4 regions of the Shewanella sp. T24-MNA-CIBAN-0130 genome follow, and region 2 is predicted to be linked to each of the others. Evidence: predicted binding sites of a transcription regulator. Region 2 holds the regulator's gene; each other region holds the start of a gene.

Evidence for each region. Region 2 encodes FliA, which starts transcription of late flagellar genes. Its sites were predicted from a motif close to CTAAAGNTNNNNNNNNNNNNGCCGATA; they were not measured.
Region 1: the regulator FliA is predicted to act here: its motif matches at 5,607-5,633, upstream of pomA (flagellar motor protein PomA).
Region 3: the regulator FliA is predicted to act here: its motif matches at 2,162-2,188, upstream of AAEZ02_RS16165 (flagellin N-terminal helical domain-containing protein).
Region 4: the regulator FliA is predicted to act here: its motif matches at 6,459-6,485, upstream of AAEZ02_RS07545 (flagellar protein MotY).

What each region holds. Positions count from the first base shown of each region.
Region 1 is NZ_JBEOPP010000067.1:15,608-23,858, forward strand. Features, by position in the region: gene AAEZ02_RS19225 (alpha/beta family hydrolase) at 1-458, opposite strand, end outside; gene AAEZ02_RS19230 (transcriptional regulator GcvA) at 439-1,350, opposite strand; gene thiI (tRNA uracil 4-sulfurtransferase ThiI) at 1,958-3,412, opposite strand; gene AAEZ02_RS19240 (flagellar motor protein MotB) at 3,728-4,654, opposite strand; gene pomA (flagellar motor protein PomA) at 4,658-5,425, opposite strand; gene xseB (exodeoxyribonuclease VII small subunit) at 5,763-5,999, shown strand; gene ispA ((2E,6E)-farnesyl diphosphate synthase) at 6,038-6,919, shown strand; gene dxs (1-deoxy-D-xylulose-5-phosphate synthase) at 6,942-8,251, shown strand, end outside.
Region 2 is NZ_JBEOPP010000065.1:10,629-18,879, reverse strand. Features, by position in the region: gene AAEZ02_RS19020 (chemotaxis protein CheW) at 1-90, opposite strand, end outside; gene AAEZ02_RS19015 (ParA family protein) at 74-868, opposite strand; gene AAEZ02_RS19010 (membrane anchored protein in chemotaxis locus) at 914-1,378, opposite strand; gene AAEZ02_RS19005 (protein-glutamate methylesterase/protein-glutamine glutaminase) at 1,371-2,567, opposite strand; gene AAEZ02_RS19000 (chemotaxis protein CheA) at 2,598-4,772, opposite strand; gene AAEZ02_RS18995 (protein phosphatase CheZ) at 4,788-5,525, opposite strand; gene cheY (chemotaxis response regulator CheY) at 5,539-5,922, opposite strand; gene AAEZ02_RS18985 (RNA polymerase sigma factor FliA) at 5,967-6,686, opposite strand; gene AAEZ02_RS18980 (MinD/ParA family protein) at 6,679-7,560, opposite strand; gene flhF (flagellar biosynthesis GTPase FlhF) at 7,565-8,251, opposite strand, start outside.
Region 3 is NZ_JBEOPP010000045.1:23,133-31,383, forward strand. Features, by position in the region: gene flgL (flagellar hook-associated protein FlgL) at 1-455, shown strand, start outside; gene AAEZ02_RS16160 (flagellin N-terminal helical domain-containing protein) at 609-2,066, shown strand; gene AAEZ02_RS16165 (flagellin N-terminal helical domain-containing protein) at 2,269-3,720, shown strand; gene AAEZ02_RS16170 (flagellar protein FlaG) at 3,954-4,451, shown strand; gene fliD (flagellar filament capping protein FliD) at 4,528-5,892, shown strand; gene AAEZ02_RS16180 (flagella biosynthesis chaperone for FliD, FliT) at 5,962-6,306, shown strand; gene fliS (flagellar export chaperone FliS) at 6,313-6,717, shown strand; gene AAEZ02_RS16190 (sigma-54 dependent transcriptional regulator) at 7,150-8,251, shown strand, end outside.
Region 4 is NZ_JBEOPP010000013.1:6,194-14,444, reverse strand. Features, by position in the region: gene cysB (HTH-type transcriptional regulator CysB) at 1-441, shown strand, start outside; gene purN (phosphoribosylglycinamide formyltransferase) at 539-1,183, opposite strand; gene purM (phosphoribosylformylglycinamidine cyclo-ligase) at 1,183-2,220, opposite strand; gene upp (uracil phosphoribosyltransferase) at 2,461-3,087, shown strand; gene AAEZ02_RS07560 (Na+/H+ antiporter family protein) at 3,219-4,541, opposite strand; gene AAEZ02_RS07555 (peroxiredoxin) at 4,919-5,524, shown strand; gene rnt (ribonuclease T) at 5,666-6,331, opposite strand; gene AAEZ02_RS07545 (flagellar protein MotY) at 6,519-7,388, shown strand.

The sequences.
Region 1 (8,251 bases), on a different contig from region 2:
AGCGGAATAAAAGGGTATCCCAAACACACTACTGCAGTAATTTTATTGACGACATCGGCAATAAGTGGCTGCTGTAGTTGATGATCTGTGCTGGCCAATATCGCCGACATACGACCGCCCATTGACTTACCCATCAGGATAATCCGCTGACAATTGATCAGGCCAAGCGCCATCTTCTGCTCAATATCCATGAGAACTTGTTCATAGTGCGCGAGTAATTTAGGCGCTCGATCAGGCGGACGACGTTTACCATCTTGCATATTGGCTTGCATATACAAGAAATTAAATCGGTATACTTGATAGCCTTGAGCGATTAACTTATCGGTCATCGAAGTCATATATTGATGATGCATATTAGCCCCAGCACCATGAGCAAAAACAATCAAAGTGTCACTTTTAGGACCTTGTAACAGATAATCATGGGCTAACAAAGGCGTATTATCCGCTAAGCAACTCACTTCGCGACTCCTCTGCAAACATATCCAACATCCATTCTCTAAAGGCTGAAATTTTACCTATCTCAGAATGGTTTTGTTGACACACTAAGTAATAAGCCTCTTTGCTCACCAACACCTCAGAAAACGGGCACACTAAGCGCCCAGCCTTGATATCAGGTCTGGCAAGTACGCTATAACCTAATGCCACACCTTGGCCATGCACCGCTGCTTGAAGCACTAATGAGGAATGGCTAAATATAGGCCCTTGATTGACATTAATATCGCTCACGCCACACTGTCTAAACCATGCCTGCCAATCTTGACGGTTTGAATCATGTAACAAGGTATGGAATTTTAAATCACTGGGTTGAGCTAACGGTTTAGCACTATTGAGTAATAATGGCGAACAGACAGGGATCAACACTTCGTTACGCAGTTTATCGGCGCGTAATCCAGGCCAATTACCTTGGCCGTAATAAATGGCAACATCTACATCGTCGGTTAACGAATTAGCATTACTATCAACGGCTTTAATACGCACATCAATATCAGGATTTTTTTCGCTAAACTTAGCTAAACGTGGTACTAACCATTGAATAGCAAAACTTGGAGACATACTGACCGTTAACGATCCTACCGCACTACGGGCAAGCAGACGATTAGTCGCCTCCCCTAGCTCAATAAAAATATCTTTAATGTCCAGAAAATAACTTTGGCCTTCTTCTGTTAACAATAAGGATCTATTTTTACGTCTAAACAGCTTTAGCCCTAAAAAATCTTCTAATGCTTTAATCTGATGACTCACTGCAGCCTGAGTGACAAACAACTCTTCTGCGGCGCGGGTAAAGCTCAAATGTCTTGCTGCAGCTTCAAATGCTTTAACAGCATTCAAAGGCGGTAATCGTTTAGACATAGTGATCAACCCCTCATTTTTAATTAGTTTTTCTAATGATTATCGTTATTTTTATGTCGTTTGTAAAGCACACTGTGTTTGGGTAAATTAGCATCATTGACAACATCACTAGGGTCGCTGCGCTGCTAGAGCGGACTTCGTCCTGCTAGGATCGCTGCGCTTCTAGGACGTGACTTCGTCATTGCTAGGTTCGCTTCGCTGCTAGAGCGGACTTTGTCCTGCTAGGATCTCTGCGCTTCTAGGGACAGCTTCGCTGCTAAGATTGAGTCGCTGCGCGACTAGGATATTGGCTTGTCATCTAGCACTGCTTGGCTGTTGATTGTATAGCCTCTAGCCGCGTAGCGTCCTAGCAGCGTAGAGCTCTAGGCTCTTAAATTGTCATCTAAATTTTCGCAGCCGCAGGCGCCCTATTTCTAGCATCTAGCAGCGAAGCGTCTTCGAAGGTGATAACCGTTTATTAGCCAGCATTTAGGTACATTAACTTACCGATTTAAATAACGCCGACATGGTCGTATCGCCCGCATAAAAAAAACGCATTCAATGCGGTTTTTTATGCGGGCGATTAGGGTGGATACGGTCATAATCGACAGCATCACTCACACAAAGTCTAAGGACGATACACTTTTACGTTCGTATAGCCCTTCTCAACAAGGTATAAGGCCTGCAGTTTACTCATTACCCCACGATCACAATATAATAGATACGTTTTAGAGCTATCTAAATCAGCAAATTGGGTCGCTAATTTAAAGAATGGGATCGCTTTAATCATCACATTATCAATTGATAATGGATCTTTTTCTTCTTCTTCAGGTGCACGAACGTCAATAATGATTTCGCCTGACGCCACATCTTTAACTGTTTCGGTTTCAGTCACTTGTTGATCCATCTCCGCTTCAATATCACGAACATCCATCACCACTGCAGACTCAATGATGCGATCAATCAAGTCTTCAGAAAACTTAAGCTCTTCAGCTTCAATCTTAGACAATACCGCTTTAACCGTCGGCTTTTGTGAAATAACACCACAATACTCAGGAATAGACTTAGCAAATTCTTCAGTGCCAATCACACGGCTCTGATTAATAATGTCTTGTTTGTCCATTGCGATAAGTGGGCGTAAAATCAATAACTCAGTGCTGCGGTCAATCACATTCAAGTTGGTCAGCGTTTGACTCGATACCTGACCTAAGCTTTCTCCCGTGACTAACGCTTGAATGCCGAATTTGTCCGCAATACGCGTTGCAGCGCGCATCATCATACGCTTAAGTACAACCCCCATCTGACCGTTATCAATACGTTCAAGGATCTCTTCAACCACAGGCTCAAATGGCACTGACACAAAACGTACTTTGTGCGACTCACCATACTTTTTCCACAAGTGATAAGCCACTTGCTTAACGCCAATTTCGTGTTGAGCGCCACCTAAATTAAAGAAACAGTAATGGGTACGGGCGCCTTTCTTAATAAACTGAAAACTCGACACGCCAGAATCAAAACCGCCCGAAATAAGCGACAATACATCTTCTTGGGTCGCCATAGGGAAACCGCCTAGTCCTTCAATACGACGCTCGACCATGTAAAGCTTATCTTGATTGATTTCAAGATTAACGGTCACATCAGGGTTTTTAAGCTTTACCCCAAGCGCCTCTGTGTGCTGGTTTAACCCCCCACCCACATAACGCTCAACATCGATTGAATTAAAATCATGATTACCAGAACGTTTTACGCGAACACAAAATGTTTTACCTGCAATTTCATCACGATACCTTGGTAAAGCCTGCTGATAAATATGATCTATCGAATCAAAACTGTACTCACTCACTTGCACAACGTGAGCAATACCTGGAATACAAGCTAAACGCTCTGCAAAAGCATCACATAATTCCGGTTTATCGGCAGGTACATTAACTAAAATACGATCATATAAACGTTGTACTTTGGCATCGTCATCCACTTTTTTAAGTACATTACGGATATTGGTTTCGAGCATTTTGGTAAAGCGCATTCTTACCGACTTGCTCTTCATCATAATTTCAGGGTACAGCTTTACAATAAACTTCATGGGGCGTCCGCAGGTATCACCACCACAATAGCTCAGCATTCAGCATTGCTAGACAAAAAGATGGTAACACTTTGATAATAAATTAAAAAAAATAGCAAAACCTTGTCTACTTGATTAACATAGGTAATCCAGCATATAGCAAAGCGTAAGCAATAATTCGCGGATCATACCAAATGATGCCTATTAACCAAACATATTCACTTTTTTATCTGTTATTTCTCAGCAAAACCGCTGTTACAGCACATTTCTAATACAAAAAAGCACAATCTCTGTAACCTGCAAAGATTGCGCTTATGCCTATCCTTTGATGACGAGCTATTGAGTCACTATAATTTCATTCGATTGTTTCGCTTTACCTTGTTCAATGGCAATTTCAACACGCCGATTTCGAGCTTGATTCTCTTTAGAATCATTGGGTACCAAAGGTCGATTAGAAGCCTCTCCAACCACTTTCATCCTTGATTCATCAAAACCAGTGACTGTTCTTAATTCATGAGCCACCGAAACAGCGCGTTGACTTGATAGCGCCCAGTTTGAACTATAAAGCTCATTACTGATATCAGCACCGTCAGTATGACCCGATACCGTAACAATCCCAGGAACATCTTTTAATAACTCACCAATTGAACGCACAATCGGTTTAAACTTAGGTTGTAAAAAGCCAGAACCAGAAGTAAATGAGCCTTTCTCACGAATACGAATTATAATTTGCTGACCTAAAGATTCAATTTCAATGGCACCATCAACAATTTCTTCGTTGAGCTTCTCAGCCATTCTTTTCACTTGATCATTTATATTTTCTTGCGCAGATGCGGCCGCTTTTTTAATAGCTTCAGCTTCTTGCTGAGCCGTAGCAGCGGCATTACCACCACGCTGTTCACCACTTTGCTTTTGAGTACCCCCCGCACTGTCCTCTTCACCGGCCTGATATTCAATGGTCGGTTGAGTCATTTCATTGGTTTGTTGATTAATGATCTCAATTGGCGTGGGATCGGGTCTACCAGGGCGAAATTCAAGCGCGATAACCGATGTCCCCTTAGGAATGTCTTTTATTTCAACTTTGTTTTGCACCCCAAATGCATACTTCATTGAGCCGGCGATTTGTTTAAACTTCATTACGTCCATTTCAGAGAACGCTAACAGCAACACGAAGAAACACATCAGCAAAGACATTAGGTCAGCAAAGGTGGCCAGCCACATAGGGGCACCCGCAGGTGGACAATCACACTTGGTCTTAGCCATGAGTTACTCTCCGTCCGTTGTATCGATTTCACGCGATTTTTCAGCCAAGTAATTCTTCAAGAAACCTTCAATCACCCGGGGGTTTTGTCCATCTTGAATCGCTAATACCGCGTCCATAATTAAATTACGGTTAAGCAATTCTTCATTCATACGCAATGATAATTTATCCGCCATTGGGATGGCGATCATGTTGGCAATTATCGCGCCATAAAGAGTGGTTAACAATGCAACCGCCATTGCGGGTCCAATCGATTTTGGGTCGTCCATGTTAGATAACATAGCCACCAAACCAACCAGCGTACCAATCATTCCCATCGCGGGGGCTACATCACCCATGGCTTTAAAAATACTAATCCCAGTTTTGTGGCGGTCTTCGGTCAACGCTATATCTCTTTCAAGCGCGTTACGCACCACATCCCCATCATGACCATCAACTAGCATATCGATAGCTTTTTGCATAAAACTGTTGGTAATGACCGCCTCTTCTAGTGCTAAAAATCCGCCTTTACGGGCAGCATCTGCCATAGTGACAGACTGCTCAATCAAATCTTCAGGTTTATCTAATTTAAACATGAAGGCTTTCATACCAATCTTTATCGAACCCAAAAATTGCTGTAGGTTAAATTTCATCATCACAACAAATAAAGAGCCTGCTACAACAATCAAAATTGACGGTACATTGATAAATAATCCGAGACCTCCACTGGTGATCATCGCGCCAATAATAAATGCAAAAGCACCGATAATACCTATTAGGGTAGCTAAATCCACAACCTCTCCTCAATCGCAGTCATCACGCTGCTTCTTTGTGCTATTTTATCGCGCTAGTCGTACAAATTAAATAAGTCGAACATTCTGGCATCTATTGATACAAATCACATTGCCCATCGTTATGTATTACAGTAAAAAATTCAATACTAATTTACGCTATCTATTTCAAACCCTAACGTCTTATCGGTCAAACTTGGCGCAAGTTTAGCCTGTTTTGCACATTCTAAACAAAATTCAATAACAAAGCGTGCTGTTGAGCAAATAACCAGCGACTGTATTTGACCGATACGCTGGGCTGATATACCTTGTCTCACGCTGAATGAAAGGAATAATAATCGTGGCTAAAAAACCAGAAAATCTCAGTTTTGAACAATCATTAACTGAGCTTGAAACCATTGTTGCTCATTTAGAGCAAGGTGAAGTGTCGCTCGATGACGCGCTTAAACAATTTGAGCGAGGCATTAAGTTAGTCCGTCAAAGCCAAGGAAAGCTTGAACAAGCACAGCAAAAAGTCTCTATCTTATTAAATGAAGATGATGCTGAATTAGCACCGTTCACTATAGAAAGTGAATAATCGTCAACATAGTGTTATTGAATAATAGGTCTTGATACGTGTTAGCTAAAGCGATAACAAAATACCAAAAGCGCGTTAATACTATTCTTAACGAGCATTTAAGCCAGCTTGATGGTGCTGCACCAGACTTAAAGGCGGCAATGCTTCATGGTGCATTATTAGGCGGCAAACGCATCAGGCCATTTTTGGTCTATAGTGTGGGTGACATGCTTGGCGTCAATATTAATGCACTTGATAAAGCCGCCGCAGCCATTGAGTGTATTCATGCTTACTCGTTAATACACGATGACTTACCGGCCATGGACAATGATGCACTCCGACGCGGTCAACCCACGGTTCATATTGCATTTAATGAAGCTAACGCCATTTTAGCTGGTGACGCGCTGCAAACATTGGCCTTTGAAATAATCACCGCACCGTGTAACGATTTACGACCTGAACAACAATTGGCCATGGTCAGGGCATTAGCAAAAGCCTCTGGATATCGAGGAATGTGCGGTGGGCAAGCGATTGATCTGAGTGCCACCGATCACCGTATAGATTTAGACCGATTAACCGAATTACATAATAAAAAAACCGGCGCGTTAATCAGTTGTGCCGTCGAACTTGCTTTAATTGCGGCAGATTTACCCGATGAGCACTATCAACTGATGATGAAATACGCCCAAAGCCTTGGATTGGCCTTTCAAGTGCAAGACGATATCTTAGATATTACCGCAAGCACCGAAGAGTTAGGCAAACCACAAGGCAGTGATGAACAATCCAACAAAAGCACTTTTCCTAAACTATTAGGTCTCGATGGTGCCAAAGCCTGTGCAGAACAACTAATACAAGATGCACTATCAGCGCTGACTAAATTACCATATAATAGTCAGTTAATTGCAGACTTCGCCCACTATATTATTGAGCGAAGATTATAATAAAGAGTCAGAAAATCTCGCTATGATTTTTGATATTTCTAAATTTCCAGTACTAGCGAAAGCTAATACACCAGAAGAATTAAGGAAGTTACCTCAAGGTTTACTTCCACAAGTCTCTGATGAATTGAGACAATTCTTACTTCAGTCCGTTGGTATTTCAAGCGGACATTTTGCTTCTGGCTTAGGCACAGTTGAATTAACTGTGGCACTTCATTATGTCTACAACACCCCATTTGATCGGTTAGTGTGGGATGTAGGACATCAAGCTTACCCACATAAAATCCTCACTGATCGCCGCGAACAAATGCACACCATTCGACAAAAAAATGGTCTGCATCCATTCCCATGGCGTGAGGAAAGCCCATATGACACCTTTAGTGTCGGTCACTCAGGCACGTCTATCAGTGCAGCATTGGGGATGGCGATAGCCGCAGAAAAAGAAGCGGTTGGGCGAAAAGTTGTGGCCGTTATTGGCGATGGTGCCATGACAGGCGGTATGGTATTTGAAGCCATGAATCATGCGGGCGATTTACACAATGATATGCTTGTGGTGCTCAATGATAATGAAATGTCGATTTCTGAAAATGTTGGCGCACTCAACAATCACCTTGCCCAGCTTATGTCAGGTCGTTTTTACACCACCATTAGAGAAAACAGTAAAAAAGTGCTTAAAGGCCTGCCTGTCATTAAAGAAATGGCTAAACGCACTGAAGAACATCTTAAAGGCATGGTGGTGCCCGCAACATTATTTGAAGAGTTAGGGTTCAATTATATCGGCCCAATTGATGGTCACGATGTCGATTCGCTCGTTGAAACTATGCGCAATATGCGCAACCTCAAAGGCCCACAAATGTTGCATATCATGACCAAAAAGGGTCGTGGTTATGAGCCTGCGGAAAAAGATCCGATTGGCTGGCACGCGGTGCCTAAATTCGATCCAAGCCAATTTAAAAAACCCACAACTAAACCAGGTTTACCGACATTCTCGGAAGTGTTCGGTAAATGGTTATGCGACATGGCGGAACAAGACGACAAGTTAGTCGCGATTACACCGGCTATGCGTGAAGGTTCTGGGATGGTTGAATTTTCACAACGATTCCCAAAACAATATTTCGATGCGGCTATTGCTGAACAGCATGCAGTAACGTTATCTGCAGGGTTTGCCTGCGAAGGGTTAAAACCTGTAGTGGCGATTTACTCAACTTTTTTACAACGCGGATATGACCAGTTTATCCACGACGTGGCTTTGCAACGCTTGCCTGTATTGTTTGCGATCGATCGTGGTGGCATTGTTGGCGCTGATGGCCCTACACATCAAGGTGCGTTCGATTT
Region 2 (8,251 bases):
CTCAAGGCTTTGTGCAGGAATCGGTTTAGGCTGTTCCTGTAATAAAAGACTGAAATAATCAAAAACAGTTTCATCAACCGATTTTGACATGGGTAAACTCCTGAGAAAATAAAAAATCCAGCAGGCGATTATATGCTTTTACACCTCGGCTACTGGCTGAATAATGTGAACCGGGTAAATGAGCCAAGCTTGCGTCTCTAAATTTAGTATCAACCGGTATCACGTCATTAGGCCAAAGTCTTGGACCATATTTATCCTGCAAAAATTGTAATGCTATAGGGGAAGCTTTAGTGCGCTTGTCATACATAGTCGGTAATACGGTAAAGCTATAACGGGTTTTCTTGGAGCGTCCCATAATTTCCATGGTTTTCACCATACGCTCGAGTCCTTTTATAGCCAAAAACTCAGTCTGGACGGGAATAATAATATGATGACTCGCGGCTAATGCATTCACCATTAACACCCCTAACACTGGCGGACAATCGATAATAGCCACATCATATGAATCTTCAAGCAATGCCAATAAGTTGCGCAGCACTAACCCCATGCCTTCTTGATGGCCTAATGACCGATCAAGTGTTGCTAACGCCATATTAGCCGGAATAATATCGAGTCCCTGTATTTGAGTAGGAATCACATTTTGTAAAATAAACTCTTTAGTCAGTTTCTGATGATTCAAAAATACATCATAAAGCGAACAAGGCACTTCGTCTGAATCAATACCTAAGTAATAGCCCAATGAAGCGTGAGGATCAGTGTCAATCATCAGCACTCGTTGGCCACGCTTAACCAGTGCTCCGGCTAAACTGGCTACGGTGGTGGTTTTACCTACGCCACCTTTTTGGTTAGCTACCGTCCATATTTTCAAAAAAGCCTCTCAGGTCAATATAATGATGCTGTTATAGAATACTGACTAGTGTTTGTCTTGTTTATCATCGCGGGTTGTTACACGGATCCCACCGTTAGGTAAACGGATAACCTTAACCCCTTGATCATTTTCTGACATAACGACCTCTTGATCCTTCCATTTAGCAGGAGTATCAATATCAAACTTAGCCTTATCAACTTCAATAAGCTGACCACCATCTAAAGCTCCCGGCCCAAACAGCGCACTTTGCGCGAGCTCCTTGCTAGCCGACGCTACAATTGCTTGAGTTTGTTCAGGATGCATCGTTAGCCAATCAGCAATATTAGCAGCTTGATCTTCTGGTACCATCAACAACACTTGAGATGCGGTTAAACGGGCGACATCTTGTTGTAATGAAGCCACTTTTTGATGGGCATCAACATATAAACCTGCTAATACGAAGATCGTGATGAAGGATAAAAAAAATCCTAGCATTTGCTTAGTCTTTAACGAGTACTCAGGCTTAGCCACGACTAGACTCTTTTAAAATGGCTTCAGCCATATTGTCTAATGAAATAGAGTGAGTCGCGATACCTGTTGAGAACACCGCTTGAGGCATACCGTATACCACACAGCTTGCTTCATCTTGTGCCCAAATAGTGGCACCTACAGACTTTAACATTCTGGCCCCTTCTCTACCGTCAGCCCCCATACCCGTTAACACAACAGCCAAAACATCACCGCCAAAAGCTTTAGATGCTGAAGCAAAAGTAATATCAACGGACGGTTTATAATTCATTTCATGGGTTCCAGAGACGATTTTCAACCTGCCAGTAGAACCATTTCGCTCAATCATCAGTTGCATGCCTCCGGGTGCTAAATAAGCACAGCCAGGACGCATAACGTCGCCATTTGCGGCTTCTTTTACATCAATTTTGCACAAGGTATTTAAGCGTGCCGCAAAGGCTGGGGTAAACGCCGCAGGCATGTGCTGGATCAACACAATAGGATGAGGATAATTGGCTGGAAATGCCGTTAACACCTTCTGTAATGCGACCGGCCCACCGGTTGATGTCCCAATTAATAATGCTCTATATTGCTTACCGCTGGCTCGAATAGACGATACTGAAGACGTTGTTGGATTGGCGGTTTGGCGATCAGCGGGTGCACTCGATAGACTAGAACGGGCTGCAACTGGTGCGGCATGTGGGGGCAAGCGACTACTTAATGGTCGATGTGAGGTATGGGTATCTGCGGCAGTCGTCGTTGCTCTACGAGGTTGCGGTAATGATGTAATCGATAACGAGCTAGAACGATACATCCTGCGTCGACCTAATGCTTTAATTCGTTGTTGTAACAACAGTATCGCATCGTCTTTATTCGTCGCAATATCCTCAAAGCGTTTTGGTAAAAAATCCAATGCACCAGCGTCTAACGCATCCAGTGTCGCTTTAGCGCCATCATGAGTTAACGATGAAAACATCAAAATAGGGATAGGATTATTCGCCATGATTTCACGAACAGCCGTTATCCCATCCATCACAGGCATCTCAATGTCCATCGTAATGACTTGAGGCTTTAATTTTGCAGCCATCTCAACAGCTTCTTTACCATTAACAGCAACGGCAACAACTTCGAGATCAGGATCTTGATTGACAATCTCACTGACTCGACGTCGAAAAAAGCTAGAATCATCTACAACTAGTACTTTTATGGCCATTTAATTCCTTAAATAATGGAACTTTTATTGTTACTTTTTACTTTTAGCGTAGTGTTTTAGCAGCCCTGGCACATCTAAAATAAGTGCAATGCCACCATCAGATGTAATTGTCGCACCCGCCATTCCAGGCGTACCTTGTAACATACTGCCAAGTGGCTTGATAACAACTTCTTCTTGTCCAATCAATGCATCAACAACGAAGCCAATCTGCATGGTACCAAGCTGAACGATCACAACATGACCATGCTTCTTATCACCATGTTCAAAGGTTGATTTTTTGCTCTGCAACCATTTTTCTAGATAAAATAATGGCACGGCCTTATTACGGAAAATAACCGTCAATTGACCATCAACAATATTGGTTTTTGTTATATCTAAATTAAAGATTTCATTCACACTCGTTAACGGCAGTGCAAAGACTTGATTGGACACTTCAATCATCAATGTCGGCATAATCGCCAAGGTTAATGGCACTTTAATTTCAAGTATGGTGCCCTTACCTTTCATCGAATCAATATAAACCGTACCGTTAAGTTGGTTGATGCGGGTTTTCACCACATCCATACCCACTCCACGGCCTGAAATATCTGAAACTTCAACTTTGGTTGAAAAGCCTGGAGCAAAAATCAGGTTATAAGCTTCGTTATCGGTCATTCTCGCGGCTGCATCTTCATCTAACACACCACGACTTATCGCAATCTGTTTTAGCTTCTCAGGGTCCATTCCCGCGCCATCATCCTCAATTTTAAGTAGGATATGGTCACCTTCTTGGCTAGCCGATAAGGTAATCGTGCCCGTTCGAGATTTACCACTTGCTTCACGAGTAATCGGCATTTCGATACCGTGATCGACTGAGTTTCGCACCAAGTGGACCAAAGGATCGGCTAACGCCTCAACTAAATTTTTATCAAGATCGGTATCTTCACCAATCATGACTAAATTAATTTCTTTATTTAAGGTGCGGGCCATATCTCGAACAACACGAGGGAATCGGCCAAACACTTTCTTGATAGGCTGCATGCGGGTCTTCATCACTGCGCCTTGCAAATCAGCAGTGACTAAATCAAGGTTAGCAAGAGCCTTAGACATTTCCTCATCTTCACGATTAATGCCTAAGCTAACCAGTCGGTTACGAACTAAGACCAACTCACCAACCATATTCATTATGTCGTCTAATCGAGCGGTATCAACACGAACGGTTGTCTCACCTTGCGGAACAGAAGGCGCCTTAGGAGCAACTGCGGGGGCAGAAGACACTACCGGCTTAACAATTGGCGTTGCCGTCGGTTTTAACACTGGAGGAGCGACCACTTTGTTAGACTCTGCAGCGATAGTTGACTGTGGTTTAACTACCGGCGCGGTGCCTTTACCGTGTAATTCATCTAAAAGACGTTCAAATTCATCGTCAGTGAATTCATCAGAATCAACAAGAGGTTCAGCAACAGGCGGGGTAGCTGGCTTAGCTGAAACTACCACTTCTGATTTAGCTTTAAACGAGCTTGAGCCATGTAATTCATCTAACAATGCTTCAAATTCATCATCAGTAATGTCGTCACTACTATTGGTTACCGCAGACGTCGAATCGATATTGGCTTTTTTACTATCAGAAGCTTTAGATGAAGCAGGACTTTTGCCGGTACCATGTAAAGCATCAAGTAAAGCTTCAAATTCTGACTCATCAATTTCATCAATACTGCCTGAGCCGGATGTTTGCGCTGAGGGCGTACTCATTTCTTCGATGGATTCTGGCTGGTTAAACTCAATAACATTTTCAATCGGTTCTGGCTCTTCTGCCGTCATTTCTGAAGGTAATGGCGCACCTGAACTTAATAATTTGAGTTTAGCGAGTAACGCAGGATCAGCTGAGTCTTGTTGCTGTCCCTGCTGAGTTTGAGCAAACATGGTATTAATCGCATCAACCGCTTGCAAAATAATATCCATTAACTCTGAATTTACGCCGCGTTTGCGGGTGCGTAAAAGATCGAAGGTATTTTCAGCTTCATGACAAACATCAACCATTGGACCCAGACTTAAAAAACCAGCCCCACCTTTAACGGTGTGAAATCCACGGAAAATTGCATTAAGTAAATCACTGTCATCAGGATTATTTTCAAGAGTAACGAGCTGCTCCTGTAGAAGCTCTAAAATCTCACCAGCTTCAATTAAAAAGTCCTGGAGTATCTCTTCATCAACATCAAAAGACATTAAATTGACTCCTAATTAGAAACCCAGACTTGAAAGCAGATCATCTACTTCATCTTGACCAGTTACCACATCTTCACGCCGTTCAGCATGCATAATGGGACCTTCTGCTTCTATTTTATTATCGTTTATAGTAGGCAATAATTCGCTAGCATTATCACCAAACACCGTTAGCATTGAAACCAAATTAGTTTCTACTTCACGAACTAAATCAATCACTCGACGGATCATTTGGCCTGTCAAATCTTGAAAGTCTTGTGCCATTAAAATTTGATTTAACAGCTCGCGAAGGCGATTAGAGTCATGCTCGCTATGCGACATAAACTGTTGAACATCATGACAAAGTGACTTAAATTCACCTAATTCTATATCACGACGCATCAATTTATCCCACATGGGCGTCACTGATTGTATATTGCTAATGATGGTATCGGCCAAAGGAAGACATTCTTCAACTGCATCCATGGTTTTATTTGCAGCTTGTTCTGTCATATCGATAACATAGTTCAACCTTTCTCTAGCATCCGGTATTTCGGTATTCGCTAATTCAGATAAACGGTTATCAACTTGGAAATCTTTTAGTGCACTGTGGAGTTGTCGAGTTAACTTACCGACTTCTTCAAAAAGCTCACGCTGTAATGGCGTTGCAAGCTCTCTGATGTAATCATCAGCTTCTGCTTGATTACCCGAGGTAAGCAATTCAACAAGTTCTTGGGCTTGTTCAAGAGTGACCAAGCCAGATATTGATGCCTGCATGACTTATCCTTGCTTATGCGAGTCGTTCAAAGATTTTATCTAACTTTTCTTTTAACGTAGCGGCGGTGAAAGGTTTTACTACATAACCATTTACACCTGCTTGCGCTGCAGCAATAATTTGTTCACGCTTAGCTTCAGCGGTTACCATCAATACAGGTAAATGCTTTAACGAATCATCAGCACGAATGGCTCTAAGTAAATCAATACCTTGCATTCCAGGCATGTTCCAGTCTGTTACTACAAAATCAAAATCGCCTTTTTGTAACATTGGTAGGGCTGTTGAGCCATCATCTGCTTCTTGAGTATTATTATATCCCAAGTCTCGCAACAAGTTCTTAATGATACGCCTCATTGTTGAAAAATCGTCAACAATAAGAATCTTCATATTCTTGTCCAAGGTTTCCTCCGGTGAGCTGACTCTCGTTCGCTCTATATAAGTTATTATTCTTGTGTCCAATGCTTGAGTTTGGCTTTTAACCTGAGCATTGCCTGACTTAATATCTGGCTTACTCGCGATTCGCTAACGTCAAGGATTGCACCAATTTCTTTTAAATTTAATGCTTCGTCATAATATAACGACAGCACTAACGCATCTCTTTCTGACAATGTCTTAATTGCTTCAACCAAAGCAGATTGAAATTGAATTTCAGCAAGCGAGTCAAAGGTTTCATCTGGCGATTCGTTGTCTGTGATTAACACATCTTGCGCAACACCAAGATCTTCTATACCGATGATTTTACCAACAGAAACATCATTTAAGATGTGATGGTATTCATCAAGCGACATATCAAGTTTTTCAGCAATTTCAGTATCGTGAGCATCACGTCCAAGTTTCTGCCCTAATTCATCAACCACTTGTGCAACCCGGCGATTATTACGATGAACTGAGCGTGGAACCCAGTCACCTCGGCGAATTTCATCTATCATTGCACCACGAATTCGGATACCAGCAAAGGTTTCAAATTTGGCCCCTTTACTATCATCAAATTTTGATGAGGCCTCAAGCAACCCCATCATCCCAGCTTGTAATAAGTCATCAAGTTGCACCGATGCTGGTAATCTTGCCAGCATATGATGAGCAATTTTTTTTACCAGCGGTGCATACTGTTCAACAATAGATGTTTTGTTATCGAACTGAGTATACGCTGCGGCTTTATTCACCCGTTCTTCCTTCTTGTATCGGTTTACGTTGTACAAGACGTTCAACAAAGAATTCTAAATGGCCGCCGGGCTGTTGTGGCACCGGCCAAGTCATAATTTTATTGGCTAATCCATGGTAAGCAATAGCTGAAGGAGATTTAGGATACGCTTCAACAACTAACTTTTGCTTACGAACCGCTTTACGTAAATTCTCATCAAAGGGTATTGATGCAACCAACTCTAAAGCAACATCTAAAAATCTATCGGTCACTTTACTCAGTTTTGCAAATAATTCCATACCTTCTCGCAAACTACGCACCATATTTGCCACAATTTTGAAGTGGAACACACCATGTTCACGACTTAAAATTTTAATCAGCGCATAAGCATCGGTAATCGATGTCGGCTCGTCGCAAACAACAATTAATACATCCTGTGATGCACGAGAAAAACTCAGCACCATATCTGATATTCCGGCTGCAGTATCAACAATTAAAATATCGAACTGAGTACGCATTTCACTAAATGCACGGATAAGTCCAGCATGTTGTGCTTGCGTCAATTCTACCATCGCTTGAGAACCTGACGTAGCAGGAACAATACCGATCCCTTTAGGTCCGCGCACAATGATGTCATCTAATTCGGCATCACCGGACAAAACATGAGATAAATTTTTCTCAGCCCGTATCCCCAGCATGACATCGACGTTGGCTAACCCTAAATCGGCATCAAGTACTAATACGCGTTTGCCTTTTTCAGCTAATGCAACGGCGGTATTAATTGACACACTGGTTTTGCCCACTCCGCCTTTACCACCGGATACGGCAATTACTTTAACTTTATCGTTATTTGGTTGATTCATCATACGTAAACCACTTGCTTGATCCCGTGTCATAACTTTACTCAAATGCATAGGCGTTGTCATTAGACCACGCTGTGTCTTGTGACGATTGTTGTTCTGTTTCATTTAATGCCGCCAGAGCCTGCTTAGCCAACTCTAGGGTATCAGCCACTTTCATGTCCTCAGGAACACGTTGGCCGTCAGTAACATAGCTCAATGGTAACTCATTTTGAATCAATACGCTCAAAGCACCTGCAATTGATATTGATTCATCTAACTTGGTTAAAATCGCACCCGCTAATGGGATCCGTTTAAAATGCTCAACCGCATCTTGCAATACGCGACGTTGACCGGTCGCCGACAAGACTAAGTAGCTCCTAATTGGAATTCTACTATTGGCTGTTAAATTATCTAATTGCTGATATAAACGCATATCTCGCTGCCCCATACCCGCCGTATCAATTAACACTAACTTACGATTTCTAAACTGATAAAGAATTTGTTCTAATTCAGTTAAATCATGAGCTTGTTTAACCGGACAGCCCATTATTTTGCCATAAGTGGCTAATTGCTCATAGGCGCCAATACGGTAATGATCTGTGGTAATCAATGCTACCTGCTCTGGTCCATGATGGGCGGCAAATCGGGCGGCAATTTTAGCTAAAGAAGTCGTTTTACCAACACCCGTAGGACCCACAAATGCCACAACACCACCCCGTTTGACAATATCATCGCCTTGGTTGTC
Region 3 (8,251 bases), on a different contig from region 2:
CGGCTTTTGATGCATCTGTGCCGGTCAGCGTTAACGGCATGGCAGTCAAAATAGACGGCGAGCCTAAAGCAAACGATAGTTTCAGCATTAAAGAACAGCCACAAGTCAGTATTTTCGAGACCTTCAGCAAGGCTATCGCATTATTTGAAAGCGGCGATGACGCCCAAACCCCTGCCGGTAAATCAGAGTTGGCACAACTATTGAATAACATTGATAGTGGCGTCAATCAAATGAGTCAGCAACGCAGCGTTACGGGCAACAGCCTTAAAGCGCTGCAACAGTATAGCGACAATCATACTGATGAAAAATTGATTAACACCTCGGCATTATCAAGACTAGAAGATTTAGATCTTGCCTCGGCCATTACCGAATTTGAAAAGCAACAATTAGCGCTCAATGCCGTATCGAGTGTGTTCAGTAAAATCAGCTCGACCAGTTTATTTGATTATATATAAACATAATGTAGATAGGTTCTTATGCTTGGTCAGTTTTGCTTGGCCTTAAGTCAGTATCTATCGATAAGTTCATACACCTTAAACAGTTTGCATGATTAACCGTTTAGCCAAGCTCCGAGTCTTGGCGTTCAACTAAGAAGAGGATTCAATATTATGGCTATTTCAGTTAATACCAACGTTACATCCATGAAAGCCCAGGGCAATTTAAATAAAGCGCAAACCGCTACTTCAACCTCCATGGAGCGTTTAGCGTCAGGTCTGCGCATCAACAGCGCTAAAGATGATGCTGCTGGTATGCAAATCGCCAATCGTATGACCAGTCAGATTAACGGTATTGGCGTCGCCATTCGTAATGCCAACGATGGTATTTCGATTGCACAAACTGCTGAAGGCGCCATGAATGAGTCGACCAATATATTGCAACGGATGCGTGACTTATCATTGCAATCTGCCAACGGTTCAAACTCATCTGATGACCGTGCAGCTATGCAAAAAGAAGTGAATTCATTACAAGCTGAGTTAACCCGTATTGCTGAAACTACCTCATTTGGTGGCCAGAATTTACTCGATGGTTCTTATGGTACTCAGTCATTTCAGGTCGGTTCTGATGCCAATCAAACCATTGATGTGTCACTGAAATCGGTATCTGCCACCAGTATTGGGGCGTATCAAAGTAACGCTGCAGGTAGTCTATTTGGTGGAGGGCTTGTTGCCGCCGCGGCTGGCACAAATGGTTCAACGGGTGAAACGTTAACCATTACTCAAGGTACTAGCACTACGAATATAGTGTCAGTAGATGAAGATACTGCCACTGAGTTGGTCTCCAAAATTAACCAAGCCGGAACGGGCGTAACCGCTTCTGCTGAAACGACAGTCCAAGCTAATTTAACTGCTGCATTTGATACTTCGTTAATCATGAATGTTGATGGTGGTAGCGGGAAAACAGCGTCTTTAAATTTAACCGGTATTAGCTCTAACGCTGACCTTGCAACCGCGATAAATGATACCTCTGGTGATACTGGCGTAACTGCAAATTTGGATAACGGTACCCTGACTATCACCAGTTCTACCGGTGCCGATATTAACTTCACATCGCTGGCATCAAATACAACAGGTGCATTGGAGTTAAAGAACGTTGCTGCAGACGGTACAGCATCAGCAGCTACTGACGTAACCACCGCCGGTGTTGTAGCAACCGCGGCAGGTGCCATTACATTAAGTTCAGCTGACAGCTTTACGCTAACAGGTACAGCGGGTCCAGCTGAAATAACCGGTGAAGCGGCAGGTGTATTTGCGGGTGTTAGCACAGTTAATATAGGTACTGCATCCGGCGCGCAAAGTGCCATTGACATCATTGATGGCGCCATTGCCGGGATTGACAGTTCTCGTGCTGGCTTAGGTGCAGTGCAAAACCGAATGGACTTTACCATTAACAATCTGAGTAGTATTCAAAATAACGTCACCGATGCGCGTAGTCGTATTCAAGATGTTGACTTTGCTTCAGAAAGTGCTGAACTCAGTAAGCAGCAAATTCTATCGCAAGCCTCATCGTCTATGTTGGCGCAGGCCAATCAATTGCCACAGGTCGCGTTATCTTTACTCGGTGGTTAATGAGTAAAATAGTATTTTCTATAGTTAAATAGGCCCCTTTGTTAAGGGGCCTATTTTCTTTTTGTTACTGTAAAATAAAAATGTTGTCAAAAAAACTAAAGTTCCTCCGTTTATTGCCGTTAGCATAAGTGTAACCAATATGATCCGCCTGGCTTAATACAGACAGGCAATGTCTACAGTCAGGAATACGAGGAATTAAATCATGGCTATTTCAGTAAATACTAACGTCACTTCAATGAAAGCCCAGGGCAATTTAAATCAAGCGCAAAGTGCTACTTCTACATCGATGGAACGCCTTGCTTCAGGTCTACGCATCAACAGCGCCAAAGATGATGCTGCCGGTATGCAAATTGCCAATCGTATGACCAGCCAAATTAATGGTATTGGTGTGGCCATGCGTAACGCTAACGATGGTATTTCGATTGCACAAACCGCCGAAGGTGCCATGGGTGAGTCAACCAACATTTTACAGCGGATGCGTGACTTGTCTTTGCAGTCTGCCAACGGTTCAAACTCATCTGATGACCGTGCAGCTATGCAAAAAGAAGTGAATTCATTACAAGCTGAGTTAACCCGTATTGCTGAAACTACCTCATTTGGTGGCCAAAACTTACTCGATGGCTCTTATGGTACGCAAGCATTTCAAGTCGGTTCTGAAGCCAACCAAACCATTAATGTGTCACTAAAATCGGTATCTGCCACCAGTATTGGGGCATATCAAAGTGATGCAAAAGGTAGTCTATTTGGTGGAGGGCTTGTTGCCGCCGCGGCTGGCACCAATGGTTCAACGGGTGAAGAGTTAACTATTACTCAAGGTACTAGCGCTACGAAAATAACGTCAGTAGATGAAGATACTGCCACTGAGCTGGTTGCCAAAATCAACCAAGCCGGAACGGGCGTAACCGCTTCTGCTCAAACCAATGTTCAGGCTAATTTAACTGCTTCATTTGATACTTCGTTAATCATGAATGTTGATGGTGGTGCAGGGAAAACAGCTTCTTTAGATTTAACCGGTATTAGCTCTAATGAAGCACTTGCAACCGCGATAAATGATACCTCTGGTGATACTGGCGTAACTGCAAATTTGGATAACGGTACCCTGACTATCACCAGTTCTACCGGTGCCGATATTAACTTTACATCGCTGGCATCAAATACATCAGGTGCATTGGAGTTAAAGAACGTTGCTGCAGACGGTACAGCATCAGCAGCTACTGACGTAACCACCGCCGGTGTTGTAGCAACCGCGGCAGGTGCCATTACATTAAGTTCAGCTGACAGCTTTACGCTAACAGGTACAGCTGGTCCAGCTGAAATAACCGGTGAAGCGGCAGGTGTATTTGCGGGTGTTAGCACGGTTGATATTGGTACTGCATCCGGCGCGCAAAGTGCCATTGACATTATTGATGGCGCCATTGCTGGGATTGATAGTCAGCGCGCCGAGTTAGGTGCTGTGCAAAACCGCATGGACTTTACTCTTAATAACTTAAGTAGTATTCAAAATAACGTGTCTGACGCACGTAGCCGTATTCAAGATGTCGACTTTGCCTCAGAAAGTGCTGAACTCAGTAAGCAGCAAATTCTATCGCAAGCCTCATCTTCAATGCTTGCGCAGGCGAATCAGTTACCACAAGTGGCATTGTCGCTACTTTAATCACTCAGTGAGTGAATAGCAGCTTGATAGTAATTGACTGAGTGGATCAGTAACATAGCGTCAAATGGAAAAGGAAGATTCACACTGTTGGATCTTCCTTTTTGTTACTTACGCATATAAATTACATATGCACATAAATTAATAGAGCTATATAGGGTGGTAACTCTTGTGAAGGGGTAATGTTGCTTTGTTGACCAAGTAGTCCCAACGTGAAACACGTTAGAGGGAGTACAATGATGAGAGAGGATGTTATGGATAATAATTTACTGGGTATTACACATTCACCTGTAAGCCCCTCTGCAACAAATAGGCCTGTAGTTGCACTCAATAGACATGAAACCGGATTAGATGCTACATCTGATACCTCTGATACAAGTGTTGCTGCGCCGTTAACGGTTGAAAAAAACACTTATGTTGCAGAAGCCGACAAAGTGGCGCTGGCCAAGGCGGAAACTGAAACGGTAATTGAAACTGAACAATCCGTTGCGGATAAAGACCAACAATCCGAGGCTGAAGTATTGGCTGAAGTGGTTGAGCAGTTGTCTGAGGTGGTGACATTAATGAATAAAGGCCTCGCATTTTCGGTTGACGAAGATTCCGGCTCCGCGATTGTTAAAGTGATGGATATTGACACCGGTGACATTATACGCCAAATTCCCAGCGAAGAAGCTTTGGAGTTGGCGCAAAAATTGCAAGATGTAAAGGGCTTGTTGCTGAAAACTCAAGCCTAAATGATAGCTAATTCGCTTATTCGCTAATTAACTTGAAAATTTGACTACGCTTTTTATGAGATAAATTGAGGTAAATATGGGGTTAACATCGGTTGGACTGGGATCGGGTCTTGACATTAACGGTATTGTATCCGCTTTAGTTACCTCAGAGCAGGCTCCTAAGGTGGCACGATTTGACTCCACAGAGGGTGCCATTACTGCTGAAATATCAGCCTTGGGCTCATTAAAAAGCGTGTTGTCGGAATTTCAAGATAGCTTAAGTTTTCTGTCCAAAACAGATTCATTCGACAGTCAGAGCGTGAAACTTTCACAAAGTACTTATTTAAGTGCCTCTGTGAGTAATGATGCTGTGTCAGGCAGCTATAATGTTGCCGTTGAGCAACTAGCCCAAAGTCAAAAAGTTGGCTCTTTAGCCGTAACTGATGTAACTGCGCCTTTAGATGAAGGCTCGTTAAACTTTGCCGTTGATGGTGAAAGCTTTGATATTGCGGTGACCACAGACGATACCCTGCAATCGCTGGTGACTAAAATAAATGCTGCTGACGACAATGTTGGCGTGACCGCCACCATAGTGAACAGTGATGCCGGCGCCCAGTTAGTCCTCACCTCTAACAAAACCGGCACCGCTAATAATATGAGTGTCACCGCAACCGATACTGGCGCGGGCACAGTGCTTGCCGATACTTTTGTCATGACCGAACTACAACCCGCTAAAGATTCGATTATCTATATCGATGGCTTAAAACTCACCTCCAGTAGTAATACCGTTGATAATGCGATTGATGGGGTGACCCTTAATCTAAAAGATGCCGATATTGCTAAGTTAACCACATTGACGGTTGCCCAAAGCACCAGTTCAGTCAAAACAGGTATAAAAGCATTTGTTGAGTCATATAATGCCATGTCAAAAACTATTGCTGATTTGACCAGTTATAATGCCGCTACCGAGCAAGCGGCAGCTTTACAAGGAGACTCCTTGCCTCGCGGGATCCAAAGCCAGTTAAGAGGGGTGATTTCATCGGCATTTTCTACCTCTAATGGTAATTTGTCTCTGGCCTCCATCGGCATTACCACGACGCGCAGCGGCACTTTAGAAATTAATGATGATATTTTAACCGAAGCGTTGAAAAATAATGTTGCTGGCATTAAAGAAATGTTTACCACTGAAGATACCGGGGTGGCGGCAAAGTTAGACGGTTACCTTGATTCGTATGTTGGCACTGGATCTATTATTGATAGCCGTGATACCTCCCTTGATAATCGCTTAGATCGCTTGAGCGATCAGCGAGAAGCATTTGCCCGAAAAATGTCAGCATTTGAAGACCGCTTATTTAAACAGTATAACTATATGGATTTGATTGTCGGTCAATTGAGCACCCAAAGTGACAATTTACAATCGCGATTGGATTCTCTCCCTGGGCTTGTGAGACAAAATGATTAATCCAATGTTTAATCGAATGCTACCGGTTTAATCAATCTGTTTAAAAGAGAACAGCGAGTTGACAATTATATGACGACCACAGAACAACAAGTGTTAATTGATAATTTGGATGCCATTAGCGAACAATGCAAGACGGTATTGAACAGGTTAAAAAGCAAAAATGACCTAGAAGAGTTTGATGAGTTGGTATTAAATTTGCAAGAATTGGTTGTTAAGCGTCAAAATTTATTGAATGTTTTGATTGCCGACTATTCGTTTACGCAAAGAGATTATTTGGAACACCAATTAGAGCTGACATTGAGTCTTGAGGTGAAAGCAAAGTTAGTCATGAATAGTTTGCATTCTGAGATACATCTAGGAAAGAAAAACCAACGTCAACTTGATGTTTATAAAAGTATAGATTCAGATAGGTAGGTATTTATGAGAAGCTCGCTACGGTCATATCGAAAAGTTTCGCTAGAAAGCGAAATTGCGGTGGCTTCACCGCATCGCATTATACAAATGATGTTTGAAGGCGCATTGCAGCGTATTGCACAAGCTAAATATGCCATTCAGCAGAAAAGTCATGCGCAAAAAGGAGAAAATATCGGTAAAGCAATTAGTATTATTGCTGGACTGAGTGGTAGCTTAGATATGGATGCTGGCACCGAAATATCTGCTAATCTAGACTCACTTTATGAATATATGTTGAGACGATTATCTGAGGCTAATGTGGCTAATGATGTGGATATGCTCGAAGAGGTTTCTGCTTTACTCAGAACAATTAAAGAAGGCTGGGATGCCATTCCGCAAGACATGCATGAGTTAACCTCTGAAGCCAGTTAAAAATGGCTATAATGCTGCATCAAACTAAAAAAGACGCTTAGCGTCTTTTTTGTTGTGTGGGAAAAATGAACGCGTTAACGTTTAGTGGGTTTATGTTTATCATATTGGTTATTTTAACGTGGTCTAAAATTAATTTTGGCTAAAAAATCATCACTCTTAGCTGAAAATGCTATCTGTTGTAGATAAAATGTCACTGATGCTTGCTTATGCTGAGCTGATAATACAATATTTATGACCGAGTTCGTTTTTCTTAACTGTATTTAACAGATTAACGATCCTGTTTTAGGAAAAATGCTAGAATAGCCCCAGTGTTGTAATTTTTGCCAGTATTGTTGTCAGTATTTATGGCAACAATGTACTTTGGTTTTTGTTGCTGTGTGCGGCATAATCATCCCGAATAAATACCTATAACAAGAGCTTTTGGCCTTCTGAATGATGCAAATAGAACAAAGTATTTTAATTGTCGGTACCCCATCAGAGCGCGTGACTCGTTTGTGCTGCATTTTCGAATTTTTAGGCGAGCAGTGTGAAATTGTCTCTAATGAATCTTTTACAACCTTAATCGAGCAATCTCGCTATCGCGCCGTTGTTATTTTGACGGATGACATTGTCTCAGACAGGATCAAAAATATTGCCGCCATTGTGCCTTGGCAACCTATGTTGTTACTGGGTGATACCGATGCAAGTTTATCAAATCTGCTCGGGACTATCGAAGAACCGATAAATTATCCACAATTGACTGAGCTGCTGCATTTCTGTCAAGTGTTTGGCCAAGCAAAAAGACAACACACCTTAACCAGTGGTAATCAAACCAAGTTATTTCGCAGCTTAGTGGGCCGCAGTGAAGGCATTGCTAAAGTTCGCCATTTGATTAACCAGGTGTCAAGTTCTGATGCGACCGTCATCGTGCTGGGTCAATCGGGTACAGGTAAAGAAGTGGTGGCGCGTAATATCCATTATTTATCTGAACGACGTGATGGGCCATTTATTCCGGTTAATTGTGGTGCTATCCCTGCTGAGTTACTTGAAAGCGAATTATTCGGCCATGAAAAGGGCTCTTTTACAGGTGCTATATCAGCCCGTAAAGGCCGTTTTGAATTAGCTGAAGGTGGCACGCTATTTCTAGATGAAGTAGGTGATATGCCACTGCAAATGCAAGTGAAATTATTACGGGTATTACAAGAGCGCGTTTTTGAACGTGTGGGTGGTAGCAAAACGATTGCCGCTGATGTTCGCATTATTGCGGCGACGCATCGCGATCTTGAAACCATGATTATAGACAACTCATTTCGTGAAGATTTATATTATCGACTCAATGTGTTCCCAATTGAGATGCCTGCACTAAGCGAGCGACGTGATGATGTGCCCTTATTACTTCATGAGTTAGTCAGTCGAGTATTTAATGAGGGGCGTGGTAAGGTTCGTTTCACCCAACGAGCCATTGAATCGCTAAAAGAACATAATTGGTCTGGTAATGTGCGTGAATTATCGAACTTGATTGAGCGGTTAACGATTTTGTTTCCTGGCGGATTGG
Region 4 (8,251 bases), on a different contig from region 2:
TCCCAATCAACAAAAGTTAGCATTGAAGATTTAGCCAAGTTTCCATTGGTGACTTATGTTTTTGGTTTTGATAAATCGTCTGAAATTGAAAAGTCATTTAAACGTGCAGATCTCGATCCGCGAGTGGTATTTAGTGCCACCAGTGCCGATGTGCTTAAAACTTACGTACGTTTAGGGCTTGGGGTAGGGGTGATTGCTTCTATGGCAATCGATCCTGCTGTTGATAATGATTTAGTGGCGATTGATGCAAGTCATCTGTTTGCTCATAGTACAACTAAAATCGGCTTTAGACGTGGTAGTTTTTTACGCAGCTACATGTATGACTTTATGCGACATTTTGCACCGCATTTAACCCGAGACGTGGTTGAAAAAGCAGTCGGGCTTCGAGATCAACAACTGATTGATGAAATGTTTGCTGACATGGCATTACCGGTACGATAGTACTGAATATCGGTAATGTGTATCGTATAAAAAACCTCGCTCATCGGCGAGGTTTTTTTATAATCAATATAAAAGCTTAATCACGGATTAATTGATATTAATCTGGCGCGTAACCCGATCCACCAATTAACTCGTTATCCAAATAGGCTTTACCATCAGTCATCGCTAAACGACCTAAACTAAACCATTTTACCACCAGAGGATAAATAGCATGTTCTTGTTCATGAACACGCCTGGCTAATATTTCAGCATCATCTTCAGGGTAAATAGGGACTTTAGCTTGCAATATCACCGGTCCAGCATCGAGTTCAGGGATAACAAAATGCACACTAGCGCCATGTTCAGTGTCGCCTGCATCGATAGCACGTTGATGTGTATGTAATCCTGTATACTTAGGCAATAATGATGGATGAACATTAATCATTTTCCCAAGGAAATGGCGAACAAACTCATCGGTCAAAATACGCATAAAACCCGCAAGAATAATCAGATCTGGTTGGTATTTCTCTATTGTTTTTAATAAACGGGCATCGTAATCGCTGCGTACTTCATTGATATAAGGAATAACGCAACTGGTATCAATTTCGCTTTGATGAGCGCGAATTAATCCATAAGCATCCGGCTTGTTACTGATCACACCAACAACGTCAGCCTTTAGGTTATCGTCACAACCATCAATGATAGCTTGAAGATTACTGCCCTTACCGGAAATCAATACCACAACACGACAGCTTTGGGTCATTAGATGATCTCCACTTGCTCTTCGTCGCCTTGACGCGTTGCAATTTCACCTATCAACCATGCATTTTCGCCTTCTGCGGTTAATAATGCTAATGCGGCATCCACTTTGTCTGTTGGCAGCGCAATAACCATACCTACACCACAGTTAAATGTTAGGAACATTTCATGTTGTGCAATATTGCCGTTTGTCATTAACCAATCGAACACCACTGGCCATTGCCAAGAGTCACCCTTTACCACAGCTTTACAATCATCAGGAAGTACTCGTGGGATATTTTCCCAGAATCCACCACCAGTAATGTGCGCCATTGCGTGAATATCTGATTGTTCAATCAGTTTCAATAATGGTTTAACATAAATTTTTGTCGGCTCAAGTAAATGGTCAATTAACGGCTTACCAGCAAGATCTTGTTGCGGGTCCGCTTTGCTGACTTCTAATACCTTACGGATTAACGAGTAACCGTTTGAGTGAGGACCACTTGAACCAAGCGCGATGAGTGAGTCACCCGCTTTTACTTTTGTACCATCAATGATATCTGCTTTTTCAACAACACCAACACAAAATCCGGCAAGATCGTAATCTTCGCCTTCATACATACCGGGCATTTCAGCTGTTTCGCCACCGATTAATGCACAACCTGATTGGAAACAACCTTCTGCGATTCCACTGACAACCGAGGTCGCCGTTGCAACGTCAAGTTTACCTGTCGCATAGTAATCTAGGAAGAAAAGCGGTTCAGCACCTGAAACAATCAGGTCGTTGACACACATAGCAACTAAATCAACGCCTACGGTGTCATGCTTTTTATAATCAATGGCTAATCTTAATTTGGTGCCAACACCATCAGTGCCAGAAACAAGTACTGGGTGTTTGTATTTAGTCGGTAATTCGCACAATGCGCCAAAACCACCTAAATTGCCCATAACTTCTGGACGACGAGTGCGTTTTACCGCTGATTTAATGTTGTTTACTAACGCATTACCTGCATCGATATCAACGCCGGCATCTTTGTAACTTAGGGGGGTAGGAGTGGTCACGGAGGATCCTCTAGGGTACATCGTTTTATGGAATTTTATGCGCCGATATTCTACCAGTTTGTGTCCCGAGTCGAAAGTCATGTTTTTACTTTATCCTATAAATAAAACGATGAATTACCTATTTTTATTGGTTTAGGTCACGATTTACTGCAATTTTGAAACTTTATGTTTTATAGATAGGATAAATCGTCTAACATTTATCAAATTTGCCTGAAATAGTCAGAAATCTAGGAGAAATAAATGAAAGTCGTTGAAGTAAAGCATCCTCTGGTTCGTCATAAAGTCGGTTTGATGCGTGAAGCGGATATCAGCACCAAACGATTTCGTGAACTTGCTACAGAAGTTGGCAGTTTATTAACCTATGAAGCCACCGCTGATTTTGAAACGGAAACGGTGACAATTGATGGTTGGAATGGTCCGGTCAATATTGAGCAACTTAAAGGTAAAAAAGTGACTGTAGTGCCTATTTTACGTGCGGGTTTAGGCATGATGGATGGCGTACTTGAGCATCTTCCCAGTGCACGTATTTCTGTTGTCGGTATCTATCGTGATGAAGAAACACTTCAGCCTGTGCCTTATTTTGAAAAAATAGTCAGTAATGTAGACGAGCGTATCGCTTTAGTGGTTGACCCAATGTTAGCCACTGGCGGTTCAATGATTGCGACAATCGACCTGCTGAAAAAACGTGGTTGTACTTCAATTAGAGCTTTAGTTTTGGTTGCTGCGCCTGAAGGCATTAAAGCCCTTGAACTAGCTCACCCTGATATTGAACTTTACACTGCAGCGATTGATGATTGCTTAAACGAGAAAGGTTATATCTTGCCAGGTTTAGGTGATGCGGGCGATAAGATATTTGGTACCAAATAATTCGTTATACGGATTGTAGATACCCAGGTTCGGTATGATTAACATCATGTGCGAGACCATAAAAACGGGAGCCTTTATTGAGGCTCCCGTTTTTATTTCTATCTTGATAAGCCGTAGGCGGCTCTTGAATGTTAAAGCACCATCGCAGCAATCCAACCAAAAACGAGCAGTGGAATATTATAGTGAATGAACGTTGGGATCACGCTGTCGCGAATATGATCATGTTGCCCATCGGCATTAAGACCTGCTGTGGGACCTAGCGTTGAATCCGATGCTGGCGAACCTGCGTCACCAAGCGCGGCTGCGGTACCGACAAGGGCAATGGTTGCCGCGACAGAAAAACCAAAACTGAGTGCTAACGGTACATAAATGGTGGCGATAATCGGAATGGTTGAAAACGAAGAGCCAATGCCCATGGTAATCAATAAGCCAACAATAAGCATCAATAATGCGGCTATTGCTTTGTTGTCACCTATCATGTCGCCTAGAGACGTCACCAGTGTGCCGACTTCCCCGGTCGACTTAAGCACGGCGGCAAAACCTGCTGCTGCAATCATAATAAAGCCAATGTTGGCCATCATATGCACACCTTGGTCGAACAGGTCTTTACTCACTTCATGTTTAATAATCCCTGAAAAACGGAAAATAATAAATCCGCTTAATGCACCAAATATCATTGAATCAGTTTGTAATTGAACCACTAAAGTCACCACTATTGCTGATAATGATATCAACAGACTTTTTCGGCTAATCGTGGTTGAAATGCTGTCATTTATCACAGGTTGTTCAATAATATATTGTCTAGGTTTGCGGTAACTGATAAATATCGCCGTGAGTAGACCAACAACCATGCCCATAGCAGGTAATAACATTGCCTTAGGAATTTGTTCACCGACTGCATTTAAACCATTAATGTTCAAATTTGCTAAAAGGATGTCATTGAGGAAAATTCCGCCAAAACCGATAGGTAATATCATATAAGTGGTGACCAAGCCGAACGTTAGAATACAGGCTATAAGACGGCGGTCGATATGTAGCTTCGAAATGACATGTAATAATGGTGGAATAAGGATCGGAATAAAGGCGATGTGAATAGGCAAAATATTTTGCGATGAAATTGCCATTAACAGTATTGTGACCAATAACAACCAACGTACCACTTGAGTATTACCACTATTGGGTTCTTTGCCGAGCTTTTTAATAATTGAATGGGAAATTAACGTTGTTAAGCCCGAATGTGACAATGCTGCCGCAAACGCGCCAAGCAATGCATAACTTAATGCAATTTGAGCTCCGCCGCCGAGTCCGTCATTAAAGGCTGCTATTGTTTGATGAATATCTAATCCACCGACTAAACCCGCCACAACAGCACTAATGGTCAACGAGACCACAACGTTAATTCGAATAAAGCTTAAAAAAAGCATTAAGCAAACCGCGATAACAACCGCATTCATAATTATATTTCATAAAAGTAAGTGAGGCGGCTATTCTTGACCGTCTACAGCATATTTGTCCAGCGTATATCGACTTTTTACTTATTTATGCCGATTTTTCAATCAATATTACCTTCCGTTGTGGATAATGTTTGCCTAGGTCATGTCAGCAAATCATTTTTGTAATATTCGACAGTTATTATTTAGTGGGTCAGCATGTTTTATTTTTCAGCAGGTAAACCCATTTTCATTTGAAATAACTTATAAGTCCGCTAAATTAGATGTATGGTATACCTCTGATATAAGTCCCAACGGCATAGTCAATTGTTAAGTAGATCACAATTAGCAAGACCGCTTTACCGTTGTTGAATGTTTAAGCCATTAAATGGAGATAGATAATGAGCGTATTAGTAGGCCGTCCAGCCCCAGATTTTACCGCAGCAGCCGTTCTTGGTTCTGGTGAGATTGTTGACACATTTAACCTCGCTACCGCAATTAAAGGTAAGCCTGCGGTTATTTTCTTCTACCCACTCGATTTTACTTTTGTATGCCCATCAGAGCTAATTGCTTTTGATCACCGCATGGAAGAGTTCACCAAGCGTGGTGTTGAAGTGATTGGTGTTTCAATTGACTCACAGTTCACTCATAACGCATGGCGTAACACTCCAGTAGACAAGGGGGGCATTGGCCAAGTTAAATACACACTAGTTGCTGACGTTAAACATGAAATTTGTAAAGCATACGACGTTGAGCATCCAGAAGCTGGCGTCGCTTTCCGTGGTTCTTTCTTAGTAGACAAAGAAGGCCAAGTTCGTCACCAAGTGGTTAACGATTTACCATTAGGCCGTAACGTTGACGAAATGATCCGTATGATCGACGCTCTTCAGTTCCATGAAGAGCACGGTGAAGTTTGTCCTGCTGGCTGGTCAAAAGGCGAAAAAGGCATGACTGCTAGCACAGAAGGTGTCGCAGCATACTTAAGAGATAACTCTGACAAGCTATAATCTAGCGGATTAGAGACAATAAAAAAGCTGCTTCGGCAGCTTTTTTATTGAGTAATATTACTATTTTTATCGACCGTTCTAAGGCGATATAGCCTGCTTGAGATGCAATTGTTATCTCGAGCGGAGGTTACCTAGTATCCATTATTCGCTGGCTGGATCGCTCTTCTCTTCCACTGCGGCTAATGGCCAACCACCTAATGCTTTCCAACGATTGACGATAAGGCAAAATAATTCGGCGGTGCGTTCGGTATCATATAATGCTGAATGCGCTTCTTTGTTGTCGAAATCGATGCCAGCCATTTTACACGCTTTAGCCAATACCGTGTGCCCAATAGCAAGGCCAGCAAGTGTTGCGGTATCAAAGCTCGCAAAAGGATGAAAAGGAGAGCGCTTTAAACCGTTTCGTTCTATGGCCTTGTTCACAAACCCTAAGTCAAAAGCGGCATTGTGAGCGACAATAATACTGCGATGACAATCTACTGCCTTTTGGGCTTTTTTGACTTCTTTAAAAATCTCTAACAAAGCGACTTTTTCGTCTACCGCACCACGAAGTGGGTTGGTGGGATCGATACCATTAAAAGCTAAAGATTCAGGCTCTAGGTTCGCGCCCTCAAAAGGCTCAATATGAAAATGAAGGGTTTTATCAAGTTCAATGACCCCATCACTATTCATTTTTAATAAGCTGACGGCAATTTCAAGCAACGCATCGGTATTGGCATTAAAACCCGCAGTTTCGACATCGATAACAACAGGGAAATAACCACGAAAGCGGTGTTTAAACTTGTTAGCGTCGCAAATATCAGTCATTACAGTCTTTATCCTCAATAGCTATCATTCATCGGTGCAAATGATGTAGGCCGAGTATTATGCGCAAACTCAAGCTCAGTGTCATGTTTGATTGTGGTTTTTATCATCGATTAAACATGATTGTTGACTAAAGGAACTGACTTTGTGGCCGATAGAAGGTATGTAATCAGGTATATAGGGTGTTTTTATGTGGCGAAAACTGATAATTCTCGCAAGTTTGTGTCTTTGCTCAACGGCTAATGCTGATTTGAGGCACTACGTGGCGTCGCTCGAAAACTCAGCATGGCGCATTGGTGAGAGTAATCCGATAGAGTGTCGTCTTGAACATGATATTCCTGACTATGGTCGCGCGGTGTTTACCAGTAGGGCAGGTAAAGATTTGAATTTAAACTTCACCTTAGATATGTGGCTTAAGCCTGATGCGGTGACCAAGGCAACATTAATTAGCCGAGCTCCGAGTTGGCGTCCTGGGCATAATTCCAAAGAAATCACCCAACTGACTTATAACAAGCAATTTAATGGTGAAGTACCCAAAAAAGCCGCTTGGTCGATGTTGAATGAATTGAGTCAAGGAATGGAACCCACTTTTTACTATGCTGATTGGTATAATCACAACGCTAAGGTTGCAGTGGGATTGTCGTCGGCTAATTTTGGCGGTAAATATCGTGAGTTTCGCGCTTGTTTAGCTAATTTGCTGCCTTACAGTTTTGATGATATTGCTTTTACGGTATTACATTACCAAGAAGGCGGGGTCGATCTGACGCGTTTCTCTACCCACCAATTACAAAAAATACAGCGCTATTTGTCTTATGACTCTGAAGTGGAACTCGTTCTTATTGATGCTTACACTGACAGCTACGGTGGGCGCTTGGTTAACCAAAAGGTGTCAGATAAACGGGCTGACTCAGTGAAAAATATTTTAATTGCTAGCGGTATTACTAAAGATCGTATTCATACCGAGGGGCATGGCGAAAAACGTCATGTTACTGGCAATGACCTTGCTGAAGAACGTAAGATGAACCGCAGAGTTGTGATTAAAATAACCAAGCCGATATAAACCCACCTAATGTATTATTAGCTGCACTATTAAGCGCAGTATTGACCCTATTTAGCCCGTAACAAGATTAGCTATCTATTTATTCAGTTGTTGTATGTATATTCCGCCACAGTAGCCTCTTTTTCTCGATACCATTGAGATATAAATAATAATCAATAAACGGGTTTTCCACGCTAAGGCATTATATCAACGCTCATCAATAAGGCCTCACTCGGCGGTCATTCAACATTCGTTAGACCAAGCTAATACTAATATAAAAGAGTCATTTGCAAACGATTGTTGCTCTTTTAGAGCCTAACGAGTAAAGCGATGCAAGCGTGTCTCGTTTTCCTCCATATTGATTAGAAAGACTCAATTTTTTCTCCATTAAATGGCTTGAATTGAAATGCTCTAATTTGTTCGCTTATAAGTTTGTTTATGAAGATACTGAAAAAAAGGCAAAAAAAGACCCACTTAATCCAAGTGGGCTAAATAATTTGCAATCAACAAATTTAAGGAAGGAAGTCAAACATAAGAACTAAGGATAACTGAAGTATTGGGTTACATCAGTTTGGCGTTCTTGGTTTTCAACATCTAAATCAGATGTGTCCTGAAAACAAGGTCATAGTAGAATGAATACACTCATCTGGCAAACTAGAAAAAATACGCATTATGATTAGTAAAACTAATGCTTTTTAGTGATCTTAATATGGTTTTTATACGCTGAACGGCTTATATAGTGGTTTTTTAGTTTGTTATATACATTTAATGCATAATTATTCGGATTAGTTAATTTTAAAACAATATTATTTAACAAATAGAATATATCTTGCTGTGACATAAAGCATGTTTATCTTCTTGATGTTGATAAATATGGCTCTTAA